DNA from 2 places in the Sulfitobacter sp. AS59 genome. Region 2 is predicted to be linked to the other one. Evidence: riboswitches for the same ligand, from Rfam matches in the RefSeq annotation. Region 2 holds a riboswitch; the other holds the start of a gene.

Region 1 (3,408 bases), on a different contig from region 2:
TGGCGCTGAACACGGCCACCACGGCGTCCGAGGCGATGATCGAACTGCTGCTGGGTGCTGCCGTGGCAACCGCAGCCGGCGTGGCCGCTGGGGTTGGTCTGTCGCGCGGGTTCAAGCGCGGCTGGGTCCCGGAATATATGAAAGTGCCGGTGCTTTTCGCCTTGTTGCTGGGGGTGTTTGCGGCATCTGACGCGGTGCTGCATGAAAGCGGGCTGCTGGCGGTGACGATCATGGGGATCGTGATCGCGAACTCAAAACTGCCCAGCTACGAAGAGCTGCGCCGCTTCAAGGAACATGCAACCGTGCTGTTGGTGTCGGGTGTGTTCATTCTGCTTGCTGCGGGTCTGGATGTGGACGCGCTTGGCAATCTTGATTGGCGCGCGGCGGCGTTTGTAGCAGTGGTCGTGCTGGTCGCGCGCCCCCTGACGGTGTTCATCTCGCTTATCGGGTCTGGCATTCCGTTTCGCGAAAAGCTGCTGGTCGCGCTGACCGGACCACGAGGTGTGGTTCTGGTCGCGGTGGCGGGGTTATTTGGTGAAAGATTGCTCAGCCTTGGGTTTGAAGACGCCGCTTTGATCGCACCGCTGGCCTTTGCCCTAGTGGCGGTGACGGTCGTGGTTAACGGCTTTACCCTCGCGCCATTCGCGCGGCTGTTGGGGCTGGCCGGTGCAGATGTGCCGGGCGTCGTGATCATTGGCGGGGCCGATTGGACAACCGCGCTGGCCGAGGTGCTGCGCAAGGCCGAAGTACCCGTGCTGATGACCGATCCAAACTTTATCCGCCTGCGCAAAGCCCGCGCTGCGGGCATCGATACATTCTCGGGTGATATTCTGTCAGAGGCCGCAGAGCAGCGGGTCGAACTGGTCAGCTATGCCACCTTGATCGCGGCCACGGACAACGACGCCTATAACACGCTGGTGACCACCGACCTTGCCCCGGAATTCGGGCGTGAAAACGTGTTTCAGGTGATGCGCGAACGCGCCGACAGCAGCCGCCACCAATTGCCCCGCACCTTGGGGGGCCGCCCGCTAGGCCTTGAGGCAACCCACGCCGAGCTTGAGAAATTGATGGCCGCCGGATGGACCTTCCGCATCACAAAACTGTCCGAGGAATTTACGCTCGCCGATTGGCGCAACGAGACGCCGGACGGCAAATTGCTGGCCCGGATTACGGCGAACGGGACCATCCGCTTTATCCGCAAGAACGAAGACTTCAAAGGCGCGCCGGGCCTGCGCATCATCGCCTTGCGCCCACCCGAGGAGTGATGCATATCGGCGGGGGCTTGGCATTGCTCAAGGGTAAATCCCGGCCGCTACGGTCTGATCACAGAAAAATTTACCCGATCCCAACAACAGCATATTGACACCAAACAGCATTGCACCCCAATATGTAGTTGCTTTGGTTCCTGTGGCGCGAGTCGCGGGCTAAGAGGGAAACCGGTGAGAAACCGGCGCTGCCCCCGCAACTGTAAGCGGCAAGTGTTGGCCTATGACCCACTGATGCACCCGCATCGGGAAGGAGGCCCCCACATCCGAGCCGTGAGCCAGGAGACCTGCCTTGGCACGATACGAACCACCGCGAGCGGAGGGCTTGAGGACGTGTTGAAGGTTGTGGCCATGTTGGCCTAAGCCCCGCGCGCCCCCGTCCCTTTGCACCAAAACAGATAGGGATATGGGCATGACCATCACAGTTTATTCGAAACCCGCTTGCGTGCAATGCACCGCCACCACCCGCGCGCTGGATATGCGCGGTTTGGAATACCGTGTGATCGACCTGACACAAGATGCCGAAGCCATGCAAAGCGTGACCGAAATGGGCTACCGTCAGGTGCCTGTCGTGGTCGCGGGCGACGCACATTGGGCGGGTTTCCGGCCCGATATGATCGGTCAGTTGGCCTGAGCGGCAATGGGCGGGCTGGTCTATTATTCGTCGGCAACGGGCAATACCGCGCGGCTGGTTGCAGCGCTTGGGATTGATGCCATGCGCATCCCCATTCGCCCGTCCGATCCGATGCCAGCCCCTGACCGCCCCTTTGTGCTGGTCTGTCCGACATTCGCCGATGGCGCAGGGCGCGGCGCTGTGCCCAAACAGGTGATCCGCTTTTTGAATGAACCGACACGCCGCGCGCTGCTGCGCGGTGTGATCGGTGCGGGAAACCGTAACTTTGGCGCGACCTTTGCGCTGTCGGGCGACGTGATCGCCAAGAAATGCAACGTGCCCGTGCTCACCCGGTTTGAGCTGGCAGGCACGGACCTAGACATCGCCCGCATTCGCGACGGGCTGGACAAATTTTGGAGAACTGAATGCTTGATGACGGTATGACCGCTGGGCTGGACTATCACGCGCTGAACGCGATGTTGAACCTATATGACGAGGCGGGGCACATCCGTTTTGACGCCGACCGCAAGGCCGCGCGCGAATACTTTTTGCAGCATGTGAACCAGAACACCGTGTTCTTCCACTCGCTTGAGGAAAAGCTCGGGTATCTGGTCGACGAAGGATATTACGAGGCCGCGGTGCTGGAGGCCTATCCAGCCGAATTCCTGCGCGAGATTTGGGACACGGCATTCAAGCAAAAGTTCCGGTTTCCAACCTTTCTGGGCGCGTTCAAATATTACACGTCTTACACGCTGAAAACCCGTGACGGGAAACGGTTCCTGGAACGTTACGAGGACCGCGTTGTGATGACTGCGCTGACGCTGGCGCAGGGCGATCAGACCCAAGCGATGGCGTTCATGCATGAAATTCTGTCGGGCCGTTTCCAACCCGCCACACCGACGTTTTTGAACGCGGGCAAGCAAAGCCGGGGCGAGCTGATTTCGTGTTTCCTGCTGCGTCTTGAAGACAACATGGAAAGCATCGGGCGCGGTATCAACTCTGCCCTGCAGCTTAGCAAACGCGGCGGCGGCGTGGCCTTGATGCTAACCAACGTGCGCGAACATGGGGCCCCGATCAAGGGGATCGAAAACCAGTCCTCGGGCGTCATCCCCGTGATGAAACTGCTCGAAGATTCATTCTCATACGCCAACCAGCTTGGCGCGCGGCAAGGTGCCGGTGCCGTGTACCTGAATGCGCATCACCCTGATATCTTTCAGTTCTTGGACACCAAGCGTGAAAACGCGGACGAGAAAATTCGCATCAAGACGCTCAGTCTTGGCGTGGTTATCCCCGACATCACCTTTGAGTTGGCCAAGAAAAACGAGGACATGTATCTGTTCTCGCCCCACGACGTGGAGCGGGTGTATGGCGTACCGTTCTCGGATATTTCGGTCACCGAGAAATACGCCGAGATGGTCGACAACAAACGCATCCGCAAGAAAAAGATCAACGCGCGCGAGTTCTTTCAGACCTTGGCGGAAATCCAGTTCGAAAGCGGCTATCCCTATATCATGTTCGAAGACACGGTGA
Region 2 (3,408 bases):
CACCCAGCACGGTGCCATCAGGGGCCCTCACGGTAATCAACTGATCAACCGCCATGGTCCCGTTTGAAAACCCGACCTCGCCCTCAATCACGTCACCGGACGGAAAAACCGAAAGCAAAACCTTATGCGCCATCGCGGGGATCGGGGCCGCACATAGCAGCAAGAGCAGGACAAAGCGTTTCATGCATGTACCCCCTTGGCGGTGTCAAACAATTCCGGTTTCACCTTGCGGGCCAGCAGAATGGCAAAGCCGGTTAACAACCCTTCGATGACCATGACAGGAATATGGGCAAAGAACACCAGCTTGGCCGCCGGAATGAATTCATCGCCCGATGCCGCCAGCGAAATGGCCACGACGCCGGTTGTCAGCGCGATTGCCAACGCGCCACCAATCCCGGCCCAGATTGCCCCCGCCGTCGGCGTGCCAGATGCCACAAGCCGGCGCATCATCAACCCAACCACAACCGCCGGAAGGGCAATGTTGACAGTGTTGACGCCCAAAACAGTAAGCCCGCCAAAGCCAAAGAATATCGCCTGCAGCACAAGCCCGACAAACAGCGCGGGAAAGGCGGCCCAGCCCAGCAAAATTCCGGCCAGACCGTTCATAATCAGGTGCACCGAAGACGGCCCAACAGGCACATAGATCAACGACGCCACGAAAAAGCTGGCCGACAGCACGCCCGCCGTCGGAATACGCTCCAACGTCAGGCTGCGCAGACCCATCGCGATGCCGCCCGCCGCAGCAACTGCACCAGCGATCACAACAGTATTGGACAGCGCTCCGTCTACGATATGCATGCGCGTATCACTCCATGTCCCACGCGCGGATCCAGATCACGGCGTCTTGGCTCAGTTCCTTACCTTCATGTTCTGTGACGGGTCCAGACCCAAGCGCGGCAAAGCCCCAATAGCCCGCCCGTGGCACCCCAAAGGAAAAATACCCGTTCATATCAGATACCGCGACAATCGCGCCGCCCGGCATGGCGCTGACAACCGGCATGCTGGACGATGCGCTGTTCATGTCCGGCTCTGCCGCCATATACTCAATCTCAACCTGTGCGCCTGCAACAGGTTGGCCGTCTGCCAAAACCTGTCCGGTAAATGTCGATCCGGCGATGATGTTATAGGGTTTGTTCAGGGGCACGATTTCCGTGGGCAGGCCAACCGGGTTCATCCAGTCTGTGGGCAACTGGTTGCGGTTCAGGAATGCCTTGGCGATCTGCTGGATATAAATATCCTCGGCCTCTTCGTAATACGGCGTGGGTACCGTGACCAAAACGTAATCGCCCGACCGTTTCACAGGCACATGGCCTTTGAACGCGGCACCGGTGTTTTGACCGCCGGTGAATTGCACAGGCTCTAGGCTGTCCATCAGATCGGTCTTGTCGCCATTGTGAATCATGTAAAATTCTTGCGGGCGCTCGAGGTTCATCACATGGCTATTTTCCATCGGATGCCAAAAGATCAGCTTGACCGGCACATCACCGGGCCGGTCGATCATGGTATCGGTGGTATATTCCAACAAGAAATGCGCCGAAGCCATCGCAGGCAGTGTCAGCACAACGGCACTGGCGAGCAGTAGTTTTTTCATCAGTAGTCTCATCTTGGCGCCACACCCGGCACGTATAAATTCGACCGCCAAGGATATGGTTGGACCGGGACGACACACCCAAACTGGCGCGCGGTTGCCACGGCCAAACGCACACCCCGGCGCCCAGTGAATGCACCCCGTTTACCATGGGGCGCGTGTCCGGCAGGTCTCCTGGCTTGCGGGTCAATGCGTTGGGCCAGCCTTCCCGGATTGCTCCAGTGACGTATTTGGCCCTGCTCGCCGCTGACAGTTGCGGGGGCAGCTGTAGATTTGACGCCGATGCGCCGCACTACATTCCCTCTTTCGCCCGAAAAAGATCGGGACCGGTCATAATTCAGTCTTGGCAGATCGGTGCGGGCAACGTCAATCACTAAAGCTGCGCCGAAACCTGCGGGCCAGCCTATTCGCCAGAACCGTCAGCATCCTTGCGCAAAAGATAGGTATCCATGATCCAGCCATGCTGTGCCCGGGCATCGGCCCTTGTCTGGACGATCCGGTCTGCCACATCGCCAATGCGCCCGTGATCCAGAATTTGCTCTGGCATGCCCAAAAACGCGCCCCACCAGATCAGCGTATCGGCGGGCAAAGCCTGAAAGGTGCAGTCGCCGTCCAGCATCACAACCACTGTTTCGGCCCCTTGCGGCCAGCCGTGATCGCGCAGGCGGCGACCGGTGGTGATCGTGACCGGGCCATTGACCGTGTTCAGGGGCAAGGCATGCGCCGCCGTCAGCGCCTGAATGGCCGTGATCCCGGGCACGACCCGCAAACGCGGTGCGGGGACAAGCCGGCCCGCAATGCGCAAGGTGCTGTCATACAGCGACGGATCGCCCCACACCAACAGCGCGACGGGGCCTGCGCGGTCAGCCTCGGCCATGGCGGCCTGCCAACGGCGCGCGATTTCATCGTGCCACTGCGCGACGCGGTCCTGATAGGGCAACGCGGGGTCGCGCACCGGATATTCAAACCGGATGACCTGCGCCGCCGTGCCGCTTTGCGCCAAAATGGCGTGGCGCAGGGCCAACAGGTCGCCCTTGTCGTCGCCCTTGTCCGGCACAAGGATCACCGCCGCATCGCGCAACGCCTGCATGCCTTCGCCCGTGACATGGGCGGGGCTGCCGGTACCAATGCCAATCAGCCAAAGGTCTTCGATTGTATGATGCGGTGCGGCGGTCATGGCAGCTCGTGCGCCAAGGGGCCGTACAGGATCAACGCCGCGCTATTGCCGACCTCAAGCGCCAGTTGCTCGGCCAGATCGCTGACCGTGGCCCGTGTGATGCGCTGCTCGGGGCGGCTGACGTCCTCGGCCAGAATGGCAGGGGTGTCGGCGGGCAAGCCGTGCGCCAGCAGCTTTTCCAGCAGCGCCGGAAACGTACGTTTGCCCATAAAGACCACTGTTGATGCGGCAGGATCGGCAAGCGCCAGCAGGTTCACATCCCCTGGCAATTTACCCGTCACGTCATGCCCCGTCACAAACTGCACGCGCCGCGCCGTTAACCGGCGGGTCAGCGGAATGCCGATTGCCGCCGCAGCAGCCACCGCGGATGGAATACCGGGGATGATCTCATAAGGAATGCCAGCGGCCCTCAAGGCGACCAGTTCTTCCTCAAGACGGCCAAACAGCCCGCCATCGCCGGATTTCAGCCGCACGACCCGTTGGTCAATCTGTGCGTAATCCACCAAAAGACGGCTAACGTGATCCTGTTTGGGCGATGCCCGACCGGCGCGTTTACCAACACCGATCAGGTCAGCACCGTTGCGCGCATATTCAAGGATCGGCCCGGCGCTAAGATCATCAAACAAAACCGCGTCGGCGCGTT

The links. A riboswitch is a leader RNA that binds a small molecule or an ion and turns the genes downstream of it on or off. The one in region 2 is predicted to bind cobalamin.
Region 1: it holds a riboswitch for cobalamin, as region 2 does, so the genes downstream of both, nrdH (glutaredoxin-like protein NrdH) here and WNY39_RS09875 (DUF4198 domain-containing protein) in region 2, are expected to answer to the same signal.

What each region holds. Positions count from the first base shown of each region.
Region 1 is NZ_JBBMQK010000001.1:535,847-539,254, forward strand. Features, by position in the region: gene WNY39_RS02700 (sodium:proton antiporter) at 1-1,265, shown strand, start outside; cobalamin riboswitch at 1,383-1,575, shown strand; gene nrdH (glutaredoxin-like protein NrdH) at 1,678-1,899, shown strand; gene nrdI (class Ib ribonucleoside-diphosphate reductase assembly flavoprotein NrdI) at 1,906-2,322, shown strand; gene nrdE (class 1b ribonucleoside-diphosphate reductase subunit alpha) at 2,304-3,408, shown strand, end outside.
Region 2 is NZ_JBBMQK010000003.1:500,861-504,268, reverse strand. Features, by position in the region: gene WNY39_RS09885 (cobalt ABC transporter permease) at 1-184, opposite strand, end outside; gene cbiM (cobalt transporter CbiM) at 181-798, opposite strand; gene WNY39_RS09875 (DUF4198 domain-containing protein) at 806-1,591, opposite strand; cobalamin riboswitch at 1,735-1,934, opposite strand; gene cobF (precorrin-6A synthase (deacetylating)) at 1,992-2,765, opposite strand; gene cobA (uroporphyrinogen-III C-methyltransferase) at 2,762-3,408, opposite strand, start outside.